3 regions of the Brevibacillus sp. 1238 genome follow, and region 1 is predicted to be linked to each of the others. Evidence: riboswitches for the same ligand, from Rfam matches in the RefSeq annotation. Region 1 holds a riboswitch; each other region holds the start of a gene.

Region 1 (3,280 bases):
ATCATCACGATCTATGTCGCAAAGCTTAACGAGAACGTGTATTTGCAAGCGGAAAGCCGGCATAAGGAAACGCTGTTTGCTAAACAGCAAATCGAGCAAATTTTTGGTAAGGTGTTACATTCGGTGGAGACGCTTAAACAATTCAGCTTGTCGCTAAAAGATAATGTCCTTTTTACGGAACGCGTCTCTCGGGAAGTATTGACGTCTTTTTCCGAGGTGGCTAAAGGCGTGCAACTGCAGGCAGCAAGTGTCGGCGATATCTCCAACTCCGTACAAGATTCAAATCATGGAGTTCAGCGAGTAGCCGCCAGTTCGCAGCGCATGAAAGATTTAACATTAGCGACTGTGAAGGTAACGGAAGAAGGAAATGAACAGGTGTCGACGCTAACGAAACAAATGGCTCATATCAGTACGATCATCGATAAAACCGTGACGTTGATGAACGAGCTTCATGAACGAAATCAGCAAATCGGTTCTGTTCTTTCCAAGATTAGCGAGATCTCCAACCAAACCAACCTGCTGGCCTTGAATGCTGCCATCGAAGCAGCGCGTGCGGGAGAGCACGGGCGGGGTTTTGCCGTGGTTTCTGATGAAGTGAGGAAGCTGGCTGTCCATTCACAGCAATCGACGGAAGAAATAGCAGGCATATTGGTGGATATCCAAAATAAAACAAGCGACCTTGCCAAGCAAATCATTACCGGACAAGCCGCTGTTGTAGACAGTCAAAACGCTGCGCAGCACACAGAATCCATATTAAAACAAATTACAAATAACGCGAATAGCGTTGTCATTCAAGCGGGCGAGGTTGAGACGCTCATTCATGCGTTGGAGAATGGCTCGCTGCGGATTGTGGATGAAATCACCCAGATTTATAGCGTAACGGAACAATCGAGTGCGTCGGTAGAGCAAGTATTGGCGAGTGTAGACGAACAAACAGAACGGATCGAACAAATTGTGGCAAGCTTTAGAGAGCTGGAGCTGCTTACCGATACGTTAAGCAGCTTGGCTGTGGAGTCTGGGAAGTAGCTATGATCTGATAGTATCCCCTTTAAGTAGACATGGCGTGAAAAGCGCACAATGGTTTACTTGGAGGGGCTTTTTTGTAATTTTATGCAAGAAAAGTAGTTTAGCTATCAAACAAATCGGGTAAAGATTTCGTGTGGAAAAAAATCCAAGGCATTATTTGAAAGTTAACCCACATTTTTACTTTCGTGTGCTATAGTAAATTTATAAACAAAATACGACAAAAAATGACAAAGGCAAACCTGTTGAAAGGCAGGGACGCAAAGCCACGGGTCTAAGGCAAGCAGATTGCATTTCTCTGCTGCTACGATAGCCGGGTTGCCATGCCGAACGCAAAAAGGCTGTCCGGGTGGCAGTCTTTTTTGTTGTGAAAAAAAGGATAGGAGGTACACCGTGTGATGGAATCAAGTCTAAAGAAAAAGTTAATTGTCGTTATGTGCCTGCTTTTGATCATCAGCTTGGGCACGGTATGCGGGGCCAGCTACTACAGCTCTTCGCAATTGCTATCATCGAGCCTGGACAAAGAAGCGGAACTGACAGCCAGCAATCTATCCATCCGTATCGACAGCTTCTTCCAGGAAAAAATCGGAATCGTGGAAACAGTCGGGGAGATGATGTCCTCAGACAACAATTTCGAGCATGACTTGAGGCTGATTCAGGAAGCGCAAAAGAAAAACCCTGAGTTTGAAACGTTTTTCTTTTCCTATGACTTGAGCGGCAAAAAGGTCATCAACTTCAAAGGAGAGGAAACCAATCCTTCCGACCGTCCGCATTTTCAGGAAGCAGGAAAAGGCGAAGGGAAAATCATCGTATCCGAGCCGGTTGTTTCCCAACGGACAGGCAATAACATTGTGACGGTCATTTTGCCATTGATGAAAGACAACCGCCAATACGGCTATGTCGGCTCTACTATCCCAATCAATGAGATTCAAAAAACGGTTTCCGAAGAGAAATTCGGGCACAGCGGCTATGCTTTTCTCGTCAGCAAAAAAGGAACGTATATCTGGCATCCGAATAGCGAGTTCATTTTGAAGCAATCCGTGCTGGAAAGCGACATTCCCGAGCTGAAAACGGCATTTGAAGCGACGCAGCAAGGCGGGCATGGAATTATTCAATACCAGCAGGAGCAAACAGCGCAGTTCTCCTCGTACGCATCGACGAAACTGAACTGGGGCGTATTCATCACGGCTCCGGTCAAAGATTTGCACGCTCCGGTAAATGAGCTGTCGATCAAGCTGCTTGCGATTTCACTGGTTGTGTTGGCGCTCGGGATCATTTTCGTATACTGGCTGTCTGTTCGCCTGGTGAAACCGATTCAGCGTCTGAACCAAGTGGTCAATGTGGTGGCGCAAGGGAATCTCACGCAGACCGTTACGGTAGACGGCAAGGATGAGCTTGCGGTGCTTTCCCGTGACTTCAACCAGACTGTTGCCCACTTGAAAGGTCTGATTGAGGGGGTATCGCAATCTTCCGAGCAGGTGCTGCGCTTTACTCAGGAAGTATCGGCAGGCATTGAGCATGCGACGGAAAACGTCAATCGCATCGGGCAATCGATCAATCAAATTGCAGGCGGAGCGGAAGCGCAGGCGACCAGCTCCAAAGATGTCGCGCTGTCCATGAATGATATGGCAGCAGGGATCGTGAAAATCGCCGAGACATCTGCGCATGTTTCCGAGGCGGCGCGCGAGGCTTCGGAACAGGCTGAGCAAGGAACGACTGTCGTGGAGCAGGCGGTGCGGCAAATGGGCAGCATCGGCGAAGGAACGACCAAAGCAACTGAGGCCATCGAACGTTTGAACAGCCGCTCCAAGGAAATCGAAGGGATTCTCGATACGATCAGCCAGTTGACGTCGCAAATCAACCTGCTCGCTCTCAATGCGTCGATTGAGGCTGCGCGGGCTGGCGAGCATGGACGAGGCTTTGCCGTCGTGGCCGGAGAAGTGAAAAATCTCGCTCACCAATCCGAGGAATCGGCTGCGAAAATAGCGACACTGATTCACGAAATCCAACAGGATACCCGTCATGCCGTCGAAGTGATGAACACAGGCAACCGCGAAGCGCACGAAGGAATCACGATGATTGAAGAAGTCCGGGAAATTTTTGCGCATATTTTGGAGTCTTCCCGCAATGTTGCTGCCCATATTTTGGAGGTGTCAGCAGCATCGGAAGAAATGTCCGCAGGCTCCGAGCAGGTGAGCGCCTCGGTGGATGAAATGCATCATATCGCGAAGCTCGCTACTTCTGATGCCCAAAAGGT
Region 2 (3,280 bases), on a different contig from region 1:
GCGATTTCCTGCGAATGCGCGCTCAAGTCAAAAATCGTGGAGTTGCGGCGGGCAATGTCCGTTACGGAAGAAGCCTGCTCCTCGGTCATGGCGGCAATTTGCGAGGTCGATTGGCTGATTTCCTGCATCGCGGTCACAATTTTGTTCAAGGCGACGTCAGCGTATTGGGCCTCACTCACACAGCGCTCAACCAGTTTGCCTGTATCGTCCATTTGCTGGGTCACCTGATTGGAGACATGCTGCAACGATGCCATATTGGTTGTAATTTGGCTGATTTGTTCTTTTGTATGCTCGGCCAATTTGCGAACTTCTGAGGCGACAACGGCGAAGCCGCGCCCCTGGTCGCCTGCCCGCGCAGCCTCGATACTGGCGTTGAGGGCGAGCAGATTCGTTTGCTCGGCGATTTCCCGAATAATATGCACGACATCCTGGGTCTGGTGAATCTCCTGATCGAGCTTGTTGACGCGGCCCATGACCTCTTCGAAGACGCGCCCGACTTGCCGGATGTCTCCCAGCGCGGCATTGATGATCTGCCTGCTCTGTTCTGCGGAGTGGACGGCATCGTCCGTTCCTTCCGCCACCTTGATAGCGTGGTTGGCCACTTCCTGAATGGAAGCGCTCATTTCTTCCGTAGCTGCTGTCACGCTGTGGCTTTCCTCAATTTGTTCGTCCATGCCCGAGATGAGCTGTTTGGTCGTATCGAGCTGTGTCATATGATTCAACATGTCGGAGATGCCGAACAAAAATGATTTGAACGTCTCTTCCATATATACTTCCACGATCAGTTGCTGATCGAACGCTGCCAGTTTTTGGACGGATGTGACCATTTGCATCATTTGATGCGGCTGATGGCTCCATTTTTCCATCAAGATCGATGTCATGATCTGAATCAACATATGATGAGCGGAGATAAAATGATCGGCTGTCAGATGAATGCGGCTGTGAACTTGTCCAATCACAATTCTCGTCTTCACGTATTCGTAATCCACATTCGCCTGCAGAAACTGTTCAAGATACAACTCCAATGTGTGTTTCAATTTTCCTAGTGTTGAGTGGTCGAGAATCAGTTTTTGCAATTGATCAACAGCCGTGATTGCGCCGTAAAATTGGTCGACAATCTTCGCTTTAAAGGGCGAAAGCGTTTCGGCAGCATTTTTGACATGGGCGAGCGTGTCTTGATCCACCCCTAAAAAGGACAAGCGCTCCTTTACTCGTTCTCCTACTTGATCGATGTCAGTCGTGTGAGAGGATTTTACGTACTCTGTCCATGGCTTTGTTTTCTTCGTAAAAAATTGCATGCAGACCTCCGGATTCTTTGCTTTTCTCTTTTTTAGTCGTTCGCTTCAAAACGGGGGAAGAGAGCATACGTCAATGGTGCTTTGGTGAGTGAATTGGCGATAGTGGACACGACAAATGTTCTGGGATAAAATAAACCGACCCTACAGCAATAATAGGGTCGGTTGCACTACTCACTCCCAGCCATTCAAGTGCCCACATACAAATCGCTGATCATCGCTTCCACTTTCAGTTATACAATTTCACAATATATAGTCATATTAGCTTATATTAATTCAAAAAGGGAATAGCAAAAATGAGCTATTTACACTTTCAAGCAAAATATTATGGTTTTGCATAGGAACAACCAGGCGAAAGTGCAGGAAAGCTATTACGCCCGATCGTGGATATGATACGCTAGGAAAAAGGAGAGTGACAGCCAATGCCAGAGCAGTCGCCACTCGTTGATACACGAAATCGCCCTCTCCGCGATTTGCGTATTTCCGTGACAGACAAATGCAATTTTCGTTGCAGATACTGCATGCCTGCGGAAATTTTTGGACCGGACTTTGAGTTTTTGCCGCAGCACAAGCTGCTTTCATTTGAAGAGATTGTTCGACTGACCGACATTTTCGCCTCGCTTGGCGTCCAGAAAATCAGAATTACAGGCGGAGAGCCGCTCATGCGCAGAGGCTTGCCTGTGTTAATTGAAATGATAAAAAAAGTAGCAGGTATTCACGACATCGCTATGACCACCAACGGTTCGTTGCTCGTCCGCCACGCGCAGGCTCTGAAGGAAGCAGGACTTGACCGCGTGACAGTCAGTCTCGACAGTCTGGACAACGAGCGGTTCGGCACATTGAACGGCAGGGGCTATCCGGTAGAAGCTGTGCTGGACGGCATACGGGCGGCGGCTGAAGCAGGTCTTGGCGTGAAAATCAACATGGTCGTGCAGCGGGGAGTGAATGACCAAGATATTTTGCCGATGGCCAAATACTTCCGCGAGCAGGGGCATACTTTGCGCTTCATTGAATTTATGGATGTCGGAAACTCCAATGGCTGGAAGCTGGATCAGGTCGTGCCGTCCAGCGAAATCGTCCGCATGATTCACCAGGAGATGCCGCTTGTTCCGATCGAGGCAAATTACTTCGGGGAGGTCGCTTCGCGCTATCGCTACGAGGACGGGGATCAGGAGATCGGGCTGATTTCTTCTGTGACGCAAGCTTTTTGCTCCACCTGTACCCGCGCCAGGCTGTCCGCAGAGGGCAAAATGTACAACTGCTTGTTCGCTTCTGCGGGAGAAGACTTGCGCGAGCCGCTGCGAAACGGAGCGAGCGACGATGAGATCAGAGCGCAGATTCAGACGATCTGGAGCAAGCGCGATGAACGATATTCAGAAGAGCGGCTGGATGAGACGCCTGGCCTCGTAAAACGTCCCAAGGTGGAAATGTCGCACATTGGAGGATAGTGTGTGATAAGCCTTGACAAAGACAACTCTAACCTGTATCATGAATTGAGTGTATAAACACTTCATACTTCGAGAACAAGCAGAGGCGCCCAGCTTCTCACCTGCGTCGACGTCTTCCACGACTGTTGACAGGTAACTCTTATGCAAAGATCCTTGGATCTGATGAAATTGCTTAGGTGAGATATGTGCGGGCGCAGATGCGTTCGCACATTTTTGTTCCTTCTCGAAATTGACGGAGGTGGCAAGTATTAGCAAGGATCAAATGTTAATCAACGAAGCGATCCGTGCCCGTGAAGTCCGTTTGATCGGTGCTGACGGGAGCCAATTGGGAGTCGTACCTTTTAGGGAAGCGTTGCGCATTGCCCAGGAAGCCGAACTGGATCTGGTAAACGTTGCTCCTACAGCCAAACCGCCTGTTTGCCGTATCATGGACTATGGAAAGTTCAAGTACGAGCAGGCGAAAAAGGAGAAAGAAGCGCGGAAAAACCAGAAGATCATCGAGCTGAAAGAAGTGCGTTTTTCGTCTAACATCGAGGA
Region 3 (3,280 bases), on a different contig from region 1:
TGCCCTCAAAAGAGGACAGTTTCAGTGGAATTTTTGCCAATGGTTTTTACGTGTTCAAGCCGCGAATTTGTTGCTCGATCTTTTCGAAGCCGCCAGATACTTTGACGATCTCTTCTTTTTGGTCAGAGACGAGCACGAGAACTTCTTCGAGGCTTTCCTTGTTCTTGTCGGTAATGTCTGCGTTGACTTCGACTTTTGCATTGACTTCCTGGATCATGCTGTGCACGTGGACGATGAACTCTTGCAGATTTTTGGTTTTTTCCGCGAAGTTGTGCATGTAGTTGTCCACGTTTGTAAACATTTCTTGGACCTCCATAATGCCTTCGCTGTTCTTTTCAAAAGACACCTGGGACTCGGAGATCATGTCGGAAACGAGCTTCATTTTTTCGCGAATCGTCATCAATAAGGTCGAGATCGATTCGGAGGATACTTTGGAAGACTCGGCCAGCTTGCGCACTTCATCCGCTACGACGGCAAAGCCACGGCCATGCTCACCGGCTCTGGACGCCTCGATGGTGGCATTGAGTGCGAGCAGGTTGGTCTGTGCCGAAATATCGGAGATCGTTTGGATGATTTTTTCAATCGATTCCGTTTCTTTGTTCAGCTCTTGAATCAGTCGGTTCGTATCCTGGATGTCCTTGATGAAGCGTTCAAAGTCGCTGCCGATGTTATTGATGCGCTTGCCGCTTTCATTGGTCGCTTCTTTCGTCGATTCTACGTAATCGTGCATCTCTGTGACAGAACGAGTCATGTCTTCTACCTGGAGATTGGTCGTGCCCATCTCGCGGCGCAGCTCGTTTGTGTTGTCGGTTTGCACAGAGAAGGAGCGCATGATTTCCTGAAGGGAAGCGACGGTTTCAACTGCCCGGACATTCACGCCATCCGTCACCTTGTTCAGATTCTCCTGGTATTCCTGCACAGAGCTGAGCGATTCGTTGATCTGATCCAAAATGCGTTGCAGCGATTCTTTGGAAGCGATCGCCTGTTGCTTCTGTTCTTCGCTTTCCTGTTGCAGTCTGTTGTTGAATATCGCGTGCATCATGCTTGTTGCCGATACGAAGCAGAAGGTAAGCAGGTAGTACATCAAATGAACCGGATTGGAGGTATAAAAAATCGCCTCGCCATTTGTCAGGAAGTAGTACGTGACGATCCCGAGCGCTGCCACGATCGTCAAAATGTTGATCAGCCTGTCCTGATAAATCCCCATGACGGCTACGAAGAACATGATGGTCATAATATTGACCAGCCAAGGATCAAGCCCGGTAATTATGAACATGAAGATGCCGATTACCGCGAAGTTGAAAAACTTCATGAATGGAGCCATTTTGTCGCGCCACGCCGGACGATTGGACAAATACGCGAACGGCGCCAGCACTCCGTACAAAATACCGAGCACAGTCAAGACGAAGGAAATCGGCACTCCCATGATGAGATTCACGATTTGCACCACGGTAATGATGCTTGCAAAAACAATGACGACCCAATTATTTCTTCTTTGTAAAAGTTCCATGTCAGCTAACCTCAACTTTTATTTGTTTGCAAAGCGTTTGATACCAGGAAAATGCGGGATGGTCCTTGCTTGTATAGGCTTCCTGCAGGTGAAAAATGGTCGGGATGGCGTTCGCCCCTTTGTAATAGACCATATCCTTCACTTGTGTCGCTTTGACGTTGTATTTTGTATTAATCAACTGAAAAAAAGCCGGGTCTGCTAAACCGACTGCATGCGTATAACCGTGTTTTTCAGCATAATCGATCATGAGGGCAACGCCCCAACGTCCCAGTTTTCCACGGTATTTCGGCAAGACAGCGAAACTGTCTACTTCCACCACTTTCATATCGGCGCTCAACACGTCCTGAAACAAATTGCGGAGAAAAGCAGAAGATTTTTCATGTGGCGTAAATTCAAAAGTACCGCCTGCTTCGTCATCTTCTGACAATAGCAAATAAGCATCGGAACCATTTTTGACGTATTCCATTTCAAAGCCCATGGAGGTCCAAACGCTCTCCTTGATTTGGTGAAAACTCGCCAAAGACTCTACTGAATCAACCAGTTTGTACATAATACTCCACTCCATTTTTATCTCTCTTTTGTTTTTTCATGTACAAGTTTACTGTTGATAGATGGACTGGCGCCTCCTTTCTATGAGATTGCACACAAAACGGCCATGACCGTTTTGTTGACCGCAAGCGGCCACATCCAATTTCTTGAAAAACGTCGAGACGTTTTTCACACAAAAAAGGCCATTCCACACACGGGAACAGCTTTCAGTCACCATCATCGCACAATTACGCACATGATGTATGGCAACCCGGCTGTCATGGTCGAAGACTTTAGACCCGTGGTTTTGCGTCGCCACCTTTCGATGACTTTGCCTTTGTCATTCAGTTTGCGAAAAATGTATAGTCATGTCGAATCATGCAAAATATAATCCAAAAGAAACAGTCTTGTCAAGTTTTGGTAGGGTAAAAATAACCAATTCTTTATAAAAATAGTCAGAATTAAGGTAACGGTAAGAGTAGCGTAACAAAATTTTACCATCCATCCGATAAAGATAGAGAGAAGAGGAGGGATGAGAGGATGGCAGAGACGAAAACAATCGAATTTCACTTTTCAGGGGGAGAAGTGATCCGCATTGAGACGACAGAACCGGAAGAGATCATCCAGATGGTCGCCAACCAGAAAGATGGATGGCTCCAGTACGACGATATCGTCATCAATGTGCGAAACGTTTCTTATATTAAAGTGAAAGAAATCGCTTAACAGCATGTGTGAAAAAAGCTCTCGAATGCCGAGGGCTTTTTTTGTTGCATGTTTGGCGGGAGAGGTATTATAGTGAGTATAAGACTAACGACTAAAGAGGACGATATGGACGACATTTACAAAGAGTTGCAAAAGCTCGGTTTTTCCCAATACGAGTGCAAGGCTTACATTGGCTTGTTGAAGCATTCTCCGATTACCGGATACGAAATCAGCAAGCGCTCCGGCGTACCGCGCTCGATGATTTACGAGGTCATAGGCAAGCTGCTGGAAAAAGGGGCGGTCTATACGGTGCCTTCAGAGCCTGTGACTTACGCGCCGCTTGCGGCCAGAGAGTTGATTCGCAGATTGCGTGGACAGTTCGAGCAGTCCTTCGACTATTTGGAAAAAAGCTTGTCCGCTTTGGAGTCTGAGCAAGAAGTCGATGTGATTCGCCGAATCAGCGGCGACGAACTGGTGCTGACGGAGATGCGGCAAATGATCAAGCAGGCGACAGGAGAAGTATGGCTGTCGATCTGGGAG

What was found. A riboswitch is a leader RNA that binds a small molecule or an ion and turns the genes downstream of it on or off. The one in region 1 is predicted to bind cyclic di-GMP.
Region 2: it holds a riboswitch for cyclic di-GMP, as region 1 does, so the genes downstream of both, M2298_RS02270 (methyl-accepting chemotaxis protein) here and M2298_RS15160 (methyl-accepting chemotaxis protein) in region 1, are expected to answer to the same signal.
Region 3: it holds a riboswitch for cyclic di-GMP, as region 1 does, so the genes downstream of both, M2298_RS27060 (GNAT family N-acetyltransferase) here and M2298_RS15160 (methyl-accepting chemotaxis protein) in region 1, are expected to answer to the same signal.

Annotation. Positions count from the first base shown of each region.
Region 1 covers NZ_JARXWC010000005.1:337,019-340,298, reverse strand. The annotation lists gene M2298_RS15165 (methyl-accepting chemotaxis protein) at 1-1,026, shown strand, start outside; cyclic di-GMP riboswitch class I at 1,249-1,349, shown strand; gene M2298_RS15160 (methyl-accepting chemotaxis protein) at 1,422-3,280, shown strand, end outside.
Region 2 covers NZ_JARXWC010000001.1:500,685-503,964, forward strand. The annotation lists gene M2298_RS02270 (methyl-accepting chemotaxis protein) at 1-1,298, opposite strand, end outside; cyclic di-GMP riboswitch class II at 1,447-1,529, opposite strand; gene moaA (GTP 3',8-cyclase MoaA) at 1,718-2,743, shown strand; gene infC (translation initiation factor IF-3) at 3,006-3,280, shown strand, end outside.
Region 3 covers NZ_JARXWC010000021.1:14,037-17,316, forward strand. The annotation lists gene M2298_RS27055 (methyl-accepting chemotaxis protein) at 47-1,510, opposite strand; gene M2298_RS27060 (GNAT family N-acetyltransferase) at 1,512-2,060, opposite strand; cyclic di-GMP riboswitch class I at 2,301-2,384, opposite strand; gene M2298_RS27065 (hypothetical protein) at 2,579-2,761, shown strand; gene M2298_RS27070 (TrmB family transcriptional regulator) at 2,867-3,280, shown strand, end outside.